Regions from separate parts of the Inediibacterium massiliense genome, predicted to be linked through region 1. Evidence: riboswitches for the same ligand, from Rfam matches in the RefSeq annotation. Region 1 holds a riboswitch; each other region holds the start of a gene.
The links. A riboswitch is a leader RNA that binds a small molecule or an ion and turns the genes downstream of it on or off. The one in region 1 is predicted to bind S-adenosylmethionine.
Positions count from the first base shown of each region.

Region 2: linked by a shared signal. The riboswitch ahead of BN2409_RS11375 (phenylacetate--CoA ligase family protein) and the one ahead of metK (methionine adenosyltransferase) in region 1 are both predicted to bind S-adenosylmethionine.
Region 3: linked by a shared signal. The riboswitch ahead of BN2409_RS06850 (methionine ABC transporter ATP-binding protein) and the one ahead of metK (methionine adenosyltransferase) in region 1 are both predicted to bind S-adenosylmethionine.

Region 1 covers NZ_LN876586.1:498,340-503,683, reverse strand. Annotated here, with positions in the region: gene BN2409_RS06215 (hypothetical protein) at 1-129, opposite strand, end outside; gene metK (methionine adenosyltransferase) at 184-1,374, opposite strand; SAM riboswitch class I at 1,469-1,570, opposite strand; gene BN2409_RS06205 (COG2426 family protein) at 1,637-2,104, opposite strand; gene BN2409_RS06200 (tRNA 2-thiocytidine biosynthesis TtcA family protein) at 2,283-2,996, shown strand; gene yyaC (spore protease YyaC) at 3,053-3,595, shown strand; gene pyrB (aspartate carbamoyltransferase) at 3,789-4,724, shown strand; gene BN2409_RS06185 (aspartate carbamoyltransferase regulatory subunit) at 4,712-5,140, shown strand.
Region 2 covers NZ_LN876587.1:594,731-600,074, reverse strand. Annotated here, with positions in the region: gene BN2409_RS11395 (transketolase C-terminal domain-containing protein) at 1-5, opposite strand, end outside; gene BN2409_RS11390 (4Fe-4S binding protein) at 2-304, opposite strand; gene BN2409_RS11385 (2-oxoacid:acceptor oxidoreductase family protein) at 297-848, opposite strand; gene BN2409_RS11380 (pyridoxal phosphate-dependent aminotransferase) at 845-2,017, opposite strand; gene BN2409_RS11375 (phenylacetate--CoA ligase family protein) at 2,029-3,336, opposite strand; SAM riboswitch class I at 3,441-3,558, opposite strand; SAM riboswitch class I at 3,646-3,764, opposite strand; gene BN2409_RS11370 (GNAT family N-acetyltransferase) at 3,878-4,387, opposite strand; gene BN2409_RS11365 (xanthine phosphoribosyltransferase) at 4,655-5,224, opposite strand.
Region 3 covers NZ_LN876586.1:649,739-655,082, reverse strand. Annotated here, with positions in the region: gene uvsE (UV DNA damage repair endonuclease UvsE) at 1-109, opposite strand, end outside; gene BN2409_RS06860 (DnaJ C-terminal domain-containing protein) at 346-1,251, opposite strand; gene BN2409_RS06855 (YerC/YecD family TrpR-related protein) at 1,441-1,743, opposite strand; SAM riboswitch class I at 1,902-2,010, shown strand; gene BN2409_RS06850 (methionine ABC transporter ATP-binding protein) at 2,132-3,124, shown strand; gene BN2409_RS06845 (methionine ABC transporter permease) at 3,121-3,771, shown strand; gene BN2409_RS06840 (MetQ/NlpA family ABC transporter substrate-binding protein) at 3,784-4,605, shown strand; gene BN2409_RS06835 (YhcN/YlaJ family sporulation lipoprotein) at 4,644-5,216, opposite strand.

The DNA.
Region 1 (5,344 bases):
ATCTTCTTTCTTTTGTTCTGCTATCATTTTGGGTTGATCCTGTTTTTTATAAACCATATGAATAGAGGAAGAAAGAATGAGCCCTATGCCTATTCCAGCTAAAAATGTATAAAATATTTTTTTACCCAAAAATGTATCTCCTCCTTGATTCTATTACAAAAAAATGAGGGATATCCCTCATTTTTATTGTCCCAATCCTTCTTTTCTTAAAATTTCTGCTTTATCTGTATTTTCCCATGGAAGATCTATATCTGTTCTTCCAAAATGTCCATAAGCTGCTGTTTGTCTGTAAATTGGTCTTCTTAAATTTAAATCTCTAATAATGGCAGCTGGTCTTAAGTCAAAATGTTTATTTACTAATTCTGCCACTTTATCTTCGGATACTTTAGCTGTTCCAAAAGTTTCAACCAAAATAGATACAGGTTGAGCAACTCCTATAGCATAAGCAAGTCCAATTTCACATTTATCTGCAAGACCTGCTGCTACAATATTTTTCGCTACATATCTTGCTGCATAAGCTGCAGAACGGTCTACTTTTGTTGGATCTTTTCCTGAGAAAGCTCCTCCGCCATGTCTTGCATATCCACCATAAGTATCTACAATGATCTTTCTTCCTGTTAACCCTGCATCCCCTTGTGGTCCACCAATTACAAATCTTCCTGTTGGATTGATATAATATTTTGTTTTTTCATCTAATAACTCATGAGGTATAATTTTGCGAACCACATGTTCTATCAAATCTTTTCTAATTTGCTCTTGGCTTATTTCTGGACTATGTTGTGTAGATATAACTACTGTATCGACTCTTACAGGCTTATTATCTACATACTCTACTGTAACTTGTGTTTTACCATCTGGACGTAAGTAATCTAGTGTACCATTTTTTCTGATTTCTGTTAATCTTCTTGCTAATTTATGAGCAAGTGCAATAGGCATAGGCATAAGTTCTGGTGTCTCATTACAAGCAAAACCAAACATGATTCCTTGATCTCCTGCTCCTATCGCTTCTAATTCATCACTCATTGTTCCTGTTTTACGTTCTAATGCTTCATTTACACCCATTGCTATATCATTAGATTGTTCATCAATAGCTGTAAGTACTGCACATGTGTCACAGTCAAATCCATATTTTGCACGAGTATATCCTATTTCTTCTATTGTCTTTCTTACTACCTTTGGAATATCAACATAACAATTTGTAGTAATTTCTCCTGATACTAATACAAGGCCTGTTGTTACTGAAGTTTCGGCTGCAACACGTGCATTTGGATCTCTTTCAAAAATAGCATCTAAAATCGCATCTGAAACTTGGTCACAGATTTTATCTGGATGTCCTTCCGTAACAGACTCTGAAGTAAATAATCTTTTTGCCATTTGTATCCCTCCTTGATTCATTATGTTTATTATTTTACCCTAAAAATATAAACAAAAACCTCTTCACACTTAAGAAGAGGTTAGATTTCATTTGTCCTCATCTTCCAGAAAATCATTTCTGTAGGATTTAGCACCGCGTTGCATACCGGTTGCCGGGTTTCTTCGGGCCTAGTCCCTCCACCACTCTTGATAAGGCATCAAGATTGATATTTTATTTTGTCGAAAAAATTCTATCACATACATTTGCAAAAGTCAACTCTATCTACATATTTACTGCAACATGACTAAGTGTAGTAATGATCAATCCTGCAATACAATTCCCAATAAATATGGAAAGAAATGCATGCTTAAAAGGAATATTTAATAAAGATGCTGCTACAGAACCTGTCCATACCCCTGTTGTTGGTATGGGGACTGCAACAAATAAAAGAAGTCCCAAGCTTTTATATTTATAAATAGTTGTTGTCTTTTTAAGGGTTCTTTTTGTAATCCAATCCACAAGTTTTCTCCATGATGGATTCTCTTTTAATTTTTTAAAAATCGGTTTTAATAAAAGAAGTAAGAAAGGCACTGGAATCATACTCCCTATAAGTGCTATAATCATTGCATGCATAGGAGTCATTCCTAGAGAAACTCCTATAGGAATTGCACCCCTAAGTTCCATTACTGGCATAGCTGATACTAATAATACCATGACTTCATTCGATAAAATTTCTAATATTGTATTCATTTTTTGTCCTCATTTTCTACTTTCAACAAGTTTCTATTTTCTATTATCATTATATATGATTTTTTATTTTTTATGAAGATATATTTGTTTGTAACAAGAATTTAATATGTATTTATTGTTTATTTGGCTATAATTTTTCATATAGTAATTACTATGGTAAAAGAGAAAGGATTTTATGATGAGAAAAATATTAGGATATGTTAAAAAAGCTGTTTTAGATTTTAATATGATTAAAGATGGAGATATAGTAGGAGTAGGTGTTTCAGGTGGAAAAGATAGCATGGCTCTTTTATATGCCTTAAAGCTTTTTCAAAGATTTACCCCTGTAAAATATGAGCTTAAAGCTTTTACCCTTACTTTAGGATTTGATAATTTTGATATTTCTCCTATAAAAAATTTTTGCAAAGAATTAGAAATCCCTTATATCGTACAACATACAGATATAGGAAAAATTGTATTTGAAGATCGAAAAGAAAAAAATCCATGTAGCCTTTGCGCTCGTATGAGGCGTGGAAAACTTCACTCTCTTTGTAAAGAAAATGGTGTGACAAAGCTTGCACTAGGACATCATGGAGATGATGCAGTAGAAACTCTTTTTTTAAGTATTTTTTATGAAAGTCGCATTAGTACTTTTTTACCTGTAACCTATTTAGATCGAATAGACCTTACTATGATTCGCCCTCTTATTTATGCCAAAGAAAAAGAGATCATAGATGCAGTATCAAGAAACAATCTTCCTATTGCAAAAAGTCCTTGTCCTGCTGATGGAAAAACAAAAAGACAATATATGAAAAATTTATTATCTCAAATTTATGAAGAAATACCTAATGGTAGGGATCATGTCATTGAAGCATTAAAAAACAAAAAACAGCTTCATATATGGGAGCAATAATTTTAGCATAATTTCACTTCCTTATTTATATAGTCATATGAGGGGGTGTTTTTTCTTTGAAATCTCAATTTTATCCATACCCATATCGTACACGTATTCATTATGCAAAAGAAAATGCTTCACTTATATTGTCCCATGCACTAAAGGAAAAAATCAATGAACAATCTGTCATCATTTGTGTTGGAACAGATCGATGCATTGGAGATGCACTAGGCCCTTTAGTAGGTACTCTACTTAAAAATAAAAACTTTCGGTTTCCTGTCTATGGTACTTTAGAAGAACCCATTCATGCAGTAAATCTTGAAGAATCTATTAGTCAAATTAAAGCAAAACACCCTAGCGGATTTTTTATTGCAATAGATGCTTGTTTGGGAAATGAAGATTTAATTGGTCATATACATATAAAAAAAGGTCCTATTTCACCTGGAAAAGGAGTAGGAAAAAATCTTCCCCGTATAGGTGATTTATCTATTGTAGGAATTGTTGATCAATTCAATCATGAAGATTGTTTTTCTATTCATAATATTCGTCTAAACTTAATAATGAAAATGGCAGAAGTCATTGTAGATGCTCTTAGGACTTCTACTTATCTTTGTTAATGCATTTTTAGATTTATTGACAGAAATCATTACATATGTTAATCTAAATTAAAATAATAATTCCTTTAAATTAACCCTGTGAGGTTAAAAAGGCACAACTTTAAGTTTCTTATGCCTTTTAACCTTTTTAGGTCAAAAGGTTTTTTGTTTTACCTTTAAACTGGTACTGAGAGACCAACAAGGAGGAAAGTCTATGCAAATAAAACATTTGATTCATCCAGAAGATTTTACAATACAAGAATTAAATGAATTAATTGATGTTGCCCACAATATATTCAAAAACCCTCAACATTATCAAGATATTTGTAAAAACAAAATACTTGCTACTCTTTTTTACGAACCTAGTACCCGTACAAGACTTAGCTTTGAATCCGCTATGCTTCGTTTGGGAGGAAATGTAATAGGCTTTAGTGATGCCAATACAAGTTCTGTATCTAAAGGAGAAAGCATTGTAGATACCATTCGCATCATATCTAGTTATGCAAATTTAGCAGCCATCAGACATCCAAAAGAAGGTGCTCCAAAGCTTGCCTCAAAATATTCAACAATTCCTATTATTAATGCAGGAGATGGAGGCCATGAACACCCTACCCAAACCCTAACGGATCTATTTACTATTCACATGAAAAAAGGAAGTATAAAAAATCAAAAGATTGCCTTTTGCGGTGATTTAAAATTTGGTAGAACCGTTCATTCTCTCATTCGAACCTTATGTAGATACAATATAAAAGAATTTATCCTCATTTCTCCTAATGAATTGAAGCTTCCTTATGAACTAAAAAACAAATTGATAGAAGAATATAATGTAGCATTACGAGAAGTTTCTACCATAGAAGAAGTAATAGAAGAAATTGATATTTTATATATGACTAGAATTCAAAAGGAACGTTTCTTTAATGAAGCAGATTATGAACGACTTAAAAACTCCTATATACTAGATCTTTCAAAGCTAAGGCTAGCAAAAGAAGATATGATTATTATGCATCCACTTCCTAGAGTAAATGAAATTGCCTACGAAGTCGATGAAGATCCTAGAGCTGTTTATTTTGAACAAGCAAGCTTTGGTGTATATATTCGAATGGCACTCATATTAAAATTATTGGGGGTGGAATGTACATGCTTGAAGTAACACAAATCCAAAATGGAATTGTACTCGATCATATCAGCCCAGGAAATGGCCTTAAAATATTTAATAAATTGATGCCTACACAAACTGACAATCCTGTAGTACTTCTTATGAATGTATCTAGTGAGTATATGTCAAAAAAAGACATTATCAAAATAGAAAATATAGAAAATATAAACTTAGAATTTTTAGGTTTAATAGATGAGCACATCACCATCAATACCATTGAAAACGGAGAAGTGATCCATAAAAAGAGAGTTACTATTCCCAAAAAAATAAAAGGAATTCTTACTTGCCACAATCCAAGGTGCATCACTCACTCAGAGCCCATGGCAAATCCTACCTTTGAATTGGTATGTAAAGAATCCCTTTCCTATCAATGCGAGTACTGTGAAACTGTTACAAAGTATACTCTATAAATATTGATGCTTGATTTTTACAAATATTTTACGAATCACATATAAAAAACAAGTGTACGATGTAAAATATATATTTATTTATGGAAAAGATCAGTAAATGACTTTTAAATATTTAATTAAAAATCAGCAGAAATATTGACAAAATCCATATATTTGGCACGATGCCAAATAAGCGTCTACTGACAGGACGTCAGATTAGACGCG
Region 2 (5,344 bases), on a different contig from region 1:
TTCATTTTCTCTCCTCCCTTACCATCTGGATAGATCCAGCCTTACATTCCTTTGCACAAATGCCACACCCTTTGCAAAAATCATAATCTATTTGAATTTTTTCATTTTCTTTAAATATGGTTCCTTCAGGACAATAAAGATAACATATCATACACTTTACACATTTTTCATAGTCTATCACTGGCTTTATAGTTCTCCATCCTGCATTTTTTTCCACTAAATGACCTGCTTGAAAACTTGTTCCAATAGGATAATCTTTAATATGCTTTGGTGGATGAAACTTTTTTATTATTGGTCTATTCAATTCTTTTCCCTCCCTTTATACAATCAAAAGCTCTTTGTAAAACCTCAATATTTTTATCTAATATTGAAGGTGAAAGACCTTTTTTAAATCCTTCTATGCCAGCTTTTAAAGATATGATTTCACTTATCCCTATCAACGCACCTAACATGGCTGTATTGGTAATAGGTCTTTTTAAAACTTTTAATGCTATACCCGTTGCATCTATGCCTTTTATTTTATAATCCTTGTATAATTGATATTTTTCAACATGAGCTGTATTAATTAAAATCTTGCCATCTTTTTTTACATCTTTAAAAATATCTTTATGAATAAGACTTTCATCTAAAACAATTAAATAGTCACATGTATTGCTTTGACTTCTATCTGTAATTTTTTGATCATCTATCTTTGTAAAAGCCTCTACAGGAGCTCCTCTTCTTTCTGGTCCAAAGGAAGGAAATGCTAAAGCATATTTATTTTCAAAGAGAGCCGCTGAAAGACCTAAAAGTCTCGCAGCTGTAAATGCTCCTTGTCCTCCTCTACCTAGCCACTTGATTTCTATCATGAAACAGTCCTCCTTGCTTTTTCCTTTAATTTTTTTAATCTTTTGATGGCTTCTTTTAATGTTTCTTCTTTTTTTGCAAAATGAAAACGTACATAATCATTAATTTCCTCTTTAAAAAAGCTAGAGCCAGGTACTGCAGCTACTCCAATTTCTTTGATCATCCATTCACAAAATTGATGATCATCTTGAAATCCAAATTCAGAAATATCAACCATCACATAATAAGCTCCTTGAGGAGGAATATATTTTAAACCGGCTTCATCTAATCCTTGTAAAAATAAATCTCTCTTTTTGGTATACTCCCTTTGAAGATTTATATAATATTCATCTGAAAATCTAAGTCCTGCTACTGCTGCCTTCTGAAGAGGTGCCGCTGCACCAACGGTTAAAAAATCATGTATCTTTCTTGCTCCGTCAATAACTTGTGATGGACCTATAATATATCCTAATCTCCATCCTGTAATAGAATAAGTTTTAGAAAGAGAGCTACAAGATAAAGTTCTGTCTTTCATTCCTTTTAGTCCTGCAAAATAAATATGCTCATAAGGCTCAAAAACAATATGTTCATACACTTCATCTGTAATCACAAAAGTATCAAATTCTTCAGCCAGTTCTGCTATGTATAAAAGCTCTTCTCTTGTAAATACCTTTCCTATAGGATTAGATGGATTACAAAGAATAATTGCCTTTGGTCTTTCTTCAAAAGCCTTTCTTAATTCATCCTTACGAAATTTAAAATTAGGAGGACAAAGGGGAACATAAATAGGCTTGGCACCCGTTAATATTGTATCTGCAGCATAATTTTCATAAAATGGAGAAAATACAATCACTTTGTCATTAGGATTACAAACTGTCATCACAGCTACCATCATAGCTTCTGTACTTCCACAAGTAACTACAATATCTGTATTAGGATCAATATCTATCCTCATAAGCTTTGATTGTTTTTTAGCAAGAGCCTCTCTAAATTGTTGTGAACCCCATGTAATCTCATATTGGTGCGGTCCTTCTAATGCTCCTTTTATAAGCTCATTTTTTAATTCCTCTGGAGGGTCAAAATCAGGAAATCCCTGTGAAAGGTTAATAGCTCCATATTCATTACTAATCCTAGTCATTTTTCTGATAATAGATTCTGTAAACTTTTCTAATCGATTTGCTACTTTAGGCATATAATCACTCCTTATCTTTCATCAATCAACCTCTTTGCTTTATGAGTTGCCCTTGGAAGTTCTCCTTCTCTTAAAACATCAACTACTTTTGGTCTAACACCAAGATGTGCCTTTATTTTATTAGAAATTCTATGAGCAATTTCCTCTTTATCTATCAATGAACTATTTGATTTTTCAATTTCCACTCTAAATTTTGTAATATGGTTTTCATTAAATACAAAGATCCTATATTCTCCTGTAGTATCTTTATCATTTCTTACAATAAATTCAATATCACTTGGAAAAACATTCACCCCTGCTGCAATAAACATATCATCTAATCTTCCTACTACATGAATTCTTTTATGAGTTCTTCCGCATATACATGGTTTAGACGTATATGTCACAATATCTCCTGTTCTAAAACGAATCATAGGTCTTGCTTTCTTTTTAAGAGTAGTAAGTACCATCTCGCCTCTTTCTCCATCGGCTACAGGATTTAATGTTATAGGATCTAATACTTCCAATAAAATTTGGTCTTCAGCCAAATGGAGTCCATCTTTTGCTTCACACATTCCTGCACAAGCTCCAAATATATCTGAAATACCATAAAAATCAAAAACATCTGCTCCCCAAAGTTTTTCTATTGCACTTTTTGTTACATCAATAGAGCCTCCTGGTTCTCCTGCTACAATAATTTTTTGAATAGATAAATCTTTTGCTGGATCTATACCTTGTTTTTTGGCCGTTTCTCCTAGATACCACGCATAAGAAGGTGTGGTCCAAATTGCTGTTGGTTGAAACTCTTTTAAAATAAACAAAAGTCTATCAGATGGAAGAGTTCCTGCCCAAATACATAAAGCTCCAAGATTTTGTGCTCCTATTACATCTGGTCCCCCAACAAAAAGGGAGAAATTTAATGCATGGACATATCGATCCGTTGATCTCATACCTACTCCCCAAAATAACCTGCTCTCTATATCTTGGAATTGTTCAAAATCTTCCTTCGTAAATGGACTTACTGTAGGAACTCCAGTAGAACCGCTAGATGTAGACATAAATACAATCTCTTTTTCATCAACTGCACACATATCCCCTAAAATAGGCTTTTTCTTTTGCCTTTCTCTTTCTACTTGTTTATTTACAAATGGAAATTTCCTCAAATCGTCTAAAGTTTTTAAATCCTCAGGTTTCACACCTACTTGATCAAAAGACTCTTTATAATATGGAGAATTTTCATAGGCAAACTTAATTTCATTTCTTAATTCTTTAAGTTGATAATCTTCTAATTCTTCTCTTGTTAAAGTTTCAATTGCTTCATTCCAGTATTTTCCTTCCATTTGACAACCTCCTAGGTATTTGTTTGAATTCTTCAAATTGATTTAGCGTATTTTTTACTCCATAAAAAAAGCTGCTTCATAAGAAAGCAGCTTTTTAAGATACTTTCTTATCTATCAGAATGAAACACATTCTGCAGGATTTAGCACATTTCTTAGATTTCTTACAATCTAAGTTGTTGCTGGGCTTCATTGGGCCAGTCCCTCCGCCTCTCTTGATAAGAATTTTATTATTTAATTTATTTTGTCGATGCATCAACAACAAAAGTCCTCTTCTGATATCAGAAGAGGACTCAATATATATACTTCCTCCTCTTATCTATCAGAATGAAATCACATTCTGCAGGATTTAGCACATTTCTTAGATCTCTTATAGTCTAAGTTGTTGCTGGGCTTCATTGGGCCAGTCCCTCCACCTCTCTTGATAAGAGTATACTATTTAGTTTCGAAACTTAAGATTAATGGAATTATAACAAAAGTACTTAATTACGTCAATACTATTTTTGAAAAAAGTACAAATTTTTCCTATGCATAAAATATCTCATTAGGATACAAACTGTAAAAATTCATCCATAGAAATAGAATATTGAATTTCTTTTAGTAATTCTTTATCTTGTGTAAAACCTACTTTTTTAAAAGCTTTTCTGGATCGTTTGTTTTTAAAATTAATTTTTGCTATTACTTCCTTTGCTCTCCAATTGAAAAATGCTTGTTTAAGCCCTTCAAAAATTGCATTTGTACCTAAACCTTTTCCCCATTCTTTTCGCTCTCCAATAACTACTACTATTTCTACATTTTCCTTTTTAGGTACAAGTCTTAAAAATCCTATAGGTTCTTTTTCATCTTTGGTAATCATAAAAAAGCTTCCATTTTGATTAAATAAATGAGTAAGAATAGGCATATTAATTCTATGAATCATCTGCTGAATACTTTGATTTACATTATGTTTTTCATTTAAATATTGAGTTACTTCATGGTCCTTTAGCCAATCCACAATTTTCCATGCATCTGATTTAAAAACTTCTCTTCGTAATTTTATGTAATGATTATTCATGATTAAAAAGTCCTCCTTAAACTAAAAAAACCTGTTATAAACACCTTTTCGTGTCTATAATAGGTTTTCAAACCAAACCATGAAGATTATATCAAAGTAAGCAATTTCAATCAAATTGAATATTTATGCTTTTAAATGAGTTACTGATGTTTATATAAGCATACCCATCAAAAGGGGTTCTTTCCTTCTCTTTTCTTCATAATATTAACTATTTTTACTTTTATTTGTTCTTATGGATTTCATTTCTATAAAATGTATTTTTTATTCTTATACAAATTGAATTAAATTTTTATCTAATCTAGCAACTCTAGCCAAAGAGTACACATCATATCCCTGATCTTCTAGCTTTTTACGTCCAGGTTGAAAAGATTTTTCAATAACAATCCCAATGCCACAAACCTTGGCTCCTGCTTCTTCTACTAAACGTACAGCTCCTAATGCTGCTTCTCCATTCGCCAAAAAATCATCAATAATTAAAGTTCGATCTTCTGGCAAAATATATTTTTTAGAGAGCGTTAACTCATAATCTACTCCTTTGGTAAAAGAATGTATTGTTGTTTGATAAATATCATCCTTTAAAGTTTTTGATTTGCTTTTTTTCAATATAATCATAGGTACATTCATTTGCATAGCAGTCATAACAGCAGGTGCAATACCAGAACTTTCAATTGTCAGTATTTTTGTAATATTATATTTATTGAAATATTTTTTAAAATAAGTTCCCATTTCATACATCAATTGAGGATCTACTTGATGATTTAAAAAAGCATCTACTTTTAATACAGTTTCACTTAGTGCCTGTCCATCTTCTAAAATTCTTTTTTCTAATTTTTCCATTTCTATCACCTTATCCTTTTCACAATATATCCTATTATAGAAGTATTTTCCTCAAAAAATAATATAAAAAAGCACCTTAATTTAGATTAAGGTGTTACATTTTATAGATAGCTATAAACA
Region 3 (5,344 bases), 150 kb from region 1:
TTTTTAAATAATCTATTCCATATTTATAAACAGAGGCAATCCTACATTCCTTAAATCCCCTAGGCTTTAGATGAGTATTAATACAAGCATAACCTATGTTTTTTATCATATTCTCACTTCTTTTCTATAAAAATTCCCTTATTTTTATACCCCATAATATATCTTCAAATCAATAAACATATTATATTTCATTTTAAAAACCAATACTCTTTGTTTCTATTATTGTATCTATGTTAGAAATAAATACCATTATTCAATCAATTATTCATGAAAAAACTTTTCATTCCAATATAAATAAAGCCTATTCATAGATGTTTTTTCTATCAATAGGCTTATTTATTCATATTAACCTCTTGGTTGAAATGAAGAAACTTCTCTTAATCTATTATATAACTCTATCTCTTCTTTCGTTAAAATAGGTGGATTTACAATACGTATCTTTATATATAAATCTCCCATATTTCCTTTTAGATCCTTATATCCCTTTTTAGAAATTTTTATTTTTCCATCTGGTTGCATATTTGCAGGAATCTTTACTTTTATTTTTCCTGTAAGCGTAGGTACTATAACCTCTTCTCCAAAAGCTGCCCCCCAAGGTGTAAGATCAATAGTTGTATAAAGATCTAATCCTTTTAATTCAAAATCTTTAGACTCTATTATATGAACCTTTAAATACAAATCCCCTCCATTTTTTCCCTGACCTTTTAACTTAATTTTCTTTCCAGGTAAAATTCCCGACGGAACTTTTACAGAAACACTTTTTTTCTGAGAACCCATTTTGATAGAAATATTTTTTGTAATTCCACAATAAGCATCTTCTAGTGTAATATCTATTTTAGTTTCCACATCTTGTCCTTTTGATGAGCAGCCGCCACAACCTCTTTGACTAAATCCCCCAAACAAATTATCCATATGAACATTTCCACCACCAAAAATAGTATTGAAAAAGTCACTGAAATCTCCTCTATTACTGGACGCGAATCCTCCAAAACCAAACTGTGATGGATCAAAATTGGAACCATGCTCAAAATTATATCCACTTCCAAATTGATCATATTTTTTTCTTTTCTCTTCATCTCCTAAAACTTCATAAGCTTCATTGATAGATTTGAATTTCTCCTCTGCTTCTTTGTTATTGGGATTGGCGTCAGGATGATATTTTTTAGCGAGCTTTCTATAGGTACTTTTTATTTCTCCTTGTGATGCTTCTTTTTCTACTCCTAATATTTGATAATAATCTTTGTACTCCATATTTCATCCTCCTAAGACTATATTCTAAGCTACTATTTATAATAGATTTTTTATTATAATTATTGACCTTCTTTGTTTTTAATAATAGATAAAGTATATACAAAAATCAATATTTTATCAAAAAATTCGCATATTCCTACCGGAATTGCTCATGTCCTAAAAAGACTAAAAAAGTAATCTTATATAAGATTACTTTTTTTGCTCTTTTAATCGATCTAGTATAATATTATATCCATCGGCTCCATAAGTCAGACATCTATTAATTCGACTAATGGTTGCAGTACTAGCTCCTGTAATTTCCTCAATCTCATTGTATGTCTTTTTTTCTCTTAACAATTTTGCAACCTTTAATCTTTGAGATAAAGCTTGTATTTCTTTAATAGTACATATATCTTCAAAAAATCTATAACACTCTTCTGTATTTTCTAGTAAAAGGATAGCTTCAAATAATTCATCTACAAAACTACTTTTTAATTTTGACTCATAACCCATTTCATCACCCCAAAACTCTTCTTTTTATAGTTATATTCTATACATAACTACCATATCCTTTTTCATTTAAAAATATTTCTTGAAAAAGTATTGACATTATTCAAAAAAATCATTATACTCAATATTAATCAAAGGATAAAATTAAATAAAACGGATATCTCTTATCCAGAGAGGTGGAGGGACTGGCCCTATGAAACCCGGCAACCGGCTTATATCAATAAGCAACGGTGCCAATTCCTACGATATATTTATATCGGTAGATGAGAGAAAGGATACTGTTTAGTACCTCTTTCTCGTGAAAGAGGTTTTTTTAATTTCTCTTTCCATAGAAGAGTTTATTTTATAATCTTTTCAGTTTAGTACTGTATAGTTATAAAGGGGTGAAGTTATGATTCATATTAAAAATTTATCTAAAGTTTATACAAAAGGAAGAAATAAAGTAGTTGCTTTAAAAGATATCAATTTAGATATAAAAAAGGGAGATATTTACGGAATTATAGGCTTAAGTGGTGCTGGAAAATCATCTTTGATTCGATGCATCAATAGATTAGAAGAACCTACATCAGGTGATATATGGGTCAATAAAATCAATCTTGTTCATTTAAAAAATGAAGATCTTAGAAAAGCAAGAAAAAAGATAGGAATGATTTTTCAAAATTTCAATCTTTTACACAGCAAAACTGTTTTTGAAAATATTGCCTTTCCTTTAAGACTTGTAAGTACACCCGAAAAAGTTATCAAAGAAAAGGTAAATCATTTATTAGAACTCGTAGAGCTATCCGATAAAGCTTATGTTTATCCTTCTCAATTAAGTGGAGGGCAAAAACAAAGAGTGGGTATTGCTAGAGCTCTTGCAAATGATCCAGATGTATTACTTTGCGACGAAGCTACATCTGCACTTGATCCTAAAACTACAAAACAAATTTTAAATCTATTACAAAGTATTAATGACAGGCTCAATCTTACTATTGTCATTATCACTCATGAGATGGAAGTAATCAAAGAAATTTGTAATAGAGTGGCTATCTTAGAAGGAGGAACTATAGCAGAAGAAGGAGCTACTATCGACATATTCTCTAAACCACAACACTCAATTACCAAAAATTTTATAGAACAAGATGAAAATCTTCCAAAATCCTTTATCAAAGGAAAAGTTCTTCATCTTTCATTTACACATGGTAGTGCTACTCAGCCTCTTATTTCTCAAATTACAAGAGATTTTGATGTAGATGTAAATATTTTATCTGGTAAAATAGAATATATTCAAAACCAACCCATCGGAAAGCTTACAATTCAAATGGATATTGATTGCCATAAGCTTTTAGATATTGTTAAATACTTTGAAAAAAATCATGTGAAAGTTGAGGTGATCAAACAATGAGTGAATGGATAGAACTTCTTACTCCGTCTTTATTAGAAACTTTATATATGGTATTTGTTTCTGTATTTTTTACAATTTTATTAGGTCTTCCTTTAGGAATCATCTTGGTTGTAACAGATGAAAATCATATTTTACCAAACTCTTGGCTTAATCATGCACTTTCTTACTTAATTAATATTTTACGGTCACTACCATTTATTATTTTGATGATCTTTATTATTCCTTTTACAAGATTTGTAGTAGGAACAACTATTGGTACAAATGCTGCTATTGTTCCACTTATTATAGCTGCTGTACCTTTCTTTGCAAGAGTTGTAGAATCAAGTATCAAAGAAGTTGATTGGGGAGTTATAGAAGCTGCTATATCTATGGGTGCAACCCCTCTTCAAATTATATTAAGAATTTTACTTCCAGAATCTATGTCTTCTTTAGTACTTGGAATTACCATTACTATCATTAATGTAATAGGATATTCTGCTATGGCTGGTGTAGTTGGAGGAGGTGGTCTTGGGGATTTAGCAGTAAGATATGGATTCCAGCGTTTTCAAAAAGATGTAATGATTGCAACTGTTATTCTATTGATTATTTTAGTACAAATCATTCAAAGTACAGGAAATAAAATTTCACAAATTATAAATAAAAAATAGGAGGAATAAAAAATGAAAAAAATTGCTTTATTACTTGTATGTGTATTGTCTTTATCTTTAATTTTTGCAGGATGCTCTAAAGAAGGAAATGTTGAGGAAAGTAAAAATGAATTAGTAAAATTAAGAATAGGTGCTAGTCCAAACCCTCATGCTGATATTCTTACAAAAGTTGTAAAACCACAATTAGAAAAAAAAGGTATTGATCTTGAAATTATTGAATTTACAGATTATGTATCCCCAAACCTTGCTCTAGCAGATAAAGAAATTGATGCCAATTTCTTTCAACATAAACCTTACTTAGATACATTTGCTAAAGAAAGAAATCTTGATCTTGTAAGTGTGGGAAAAGTTCATATCGAACCTCTTGGTTTATATTCTAAAAAAATTAAATCTATTGATGAATTAAAGGATGGATCAATTGTTAGTATTCCTAATGACCCTACTAACGGCGGTAGAGCTTTGATTTTATTAGATGCAAAAAATATTATTAAACTAAAACCTAATGCAGGTTTAGAAGCTACTGAAAAAGATATTGAAAAAAATCCAAAGAACTTACAATTTAAACCTATTGAAGCTGCACAGCTTCCTAGAACACTAGATGATGTAGATGCAAGTGTTATCAATACAAACTTCGCTTTAGAAGGAAATTTAGATCCTAAAAAAGATGCAATCATCATAGAAGGAGAAGAATCTCCATATGCAAATATTATTGCTGTTCGATCTGAAGATAAAGACTCTGAAAAAATTCAAAAGCTTATGAAAGCTCTTCAATCAGAAGAAGTAAAAAAATTCATAGAAGAAAATTACAAGGGAGCAATCATTCCTGTATTCTAAAAACAAAAGGTGATCTAAGATCACCTTTTGTTATAACTTTAGCTTCTAGGAACCGGTCTTCTGAACATTTCTTCAATTTCATCAATGAATCCAGAAATAGGCTTTCCATTTCTTACATCTCTTGCATAATTTCTAAATCTTCCTACCACATCTACATCTGTAGAAACATAAACAGTGTTGATAGCAGGTTCCATATCTTTTACTTTCTTTATAATCTCATCTTTTTTAGCATTTGTTTTTGCACTCTCTATATTTGCTGCTAAATCTACCCCTACATATGCAGTATTATTGTTGATGAGTACTGTTGCATTACTTACTCCTGTTATTTTATTTATACCATTCTCTACATCATTTTCCATCTTTCTATTTCGATCCATAGTAGTTGTATTTGGATTCACAGGAGTTGTATTTGGATTCATAGGAGTATTATTTTCATATTGATCAATGGTGTCAGAATCTCTTTCTCTATTTACTGCTGGCGGAACATTAGGTGCTGGATTTGGAGTTGGATTTGGTACAACAGGCTTTCTCGCTGGTGTACAACCACCAATCAATATACTTAGAATCAATGAGCTTATTACAAGCATACTTGTTTTTTTATGAAATTTCATATTTTTTCTCCTTCCTCTTTTCAATTCATATTTGGGGTATATAACTATTTTTTGAGTTTTTTCATTCTTTACACCTTGTAAAATTTGTTATTTACAAAAAGTTATATTTTGCAAAAAAATAAAGCTCT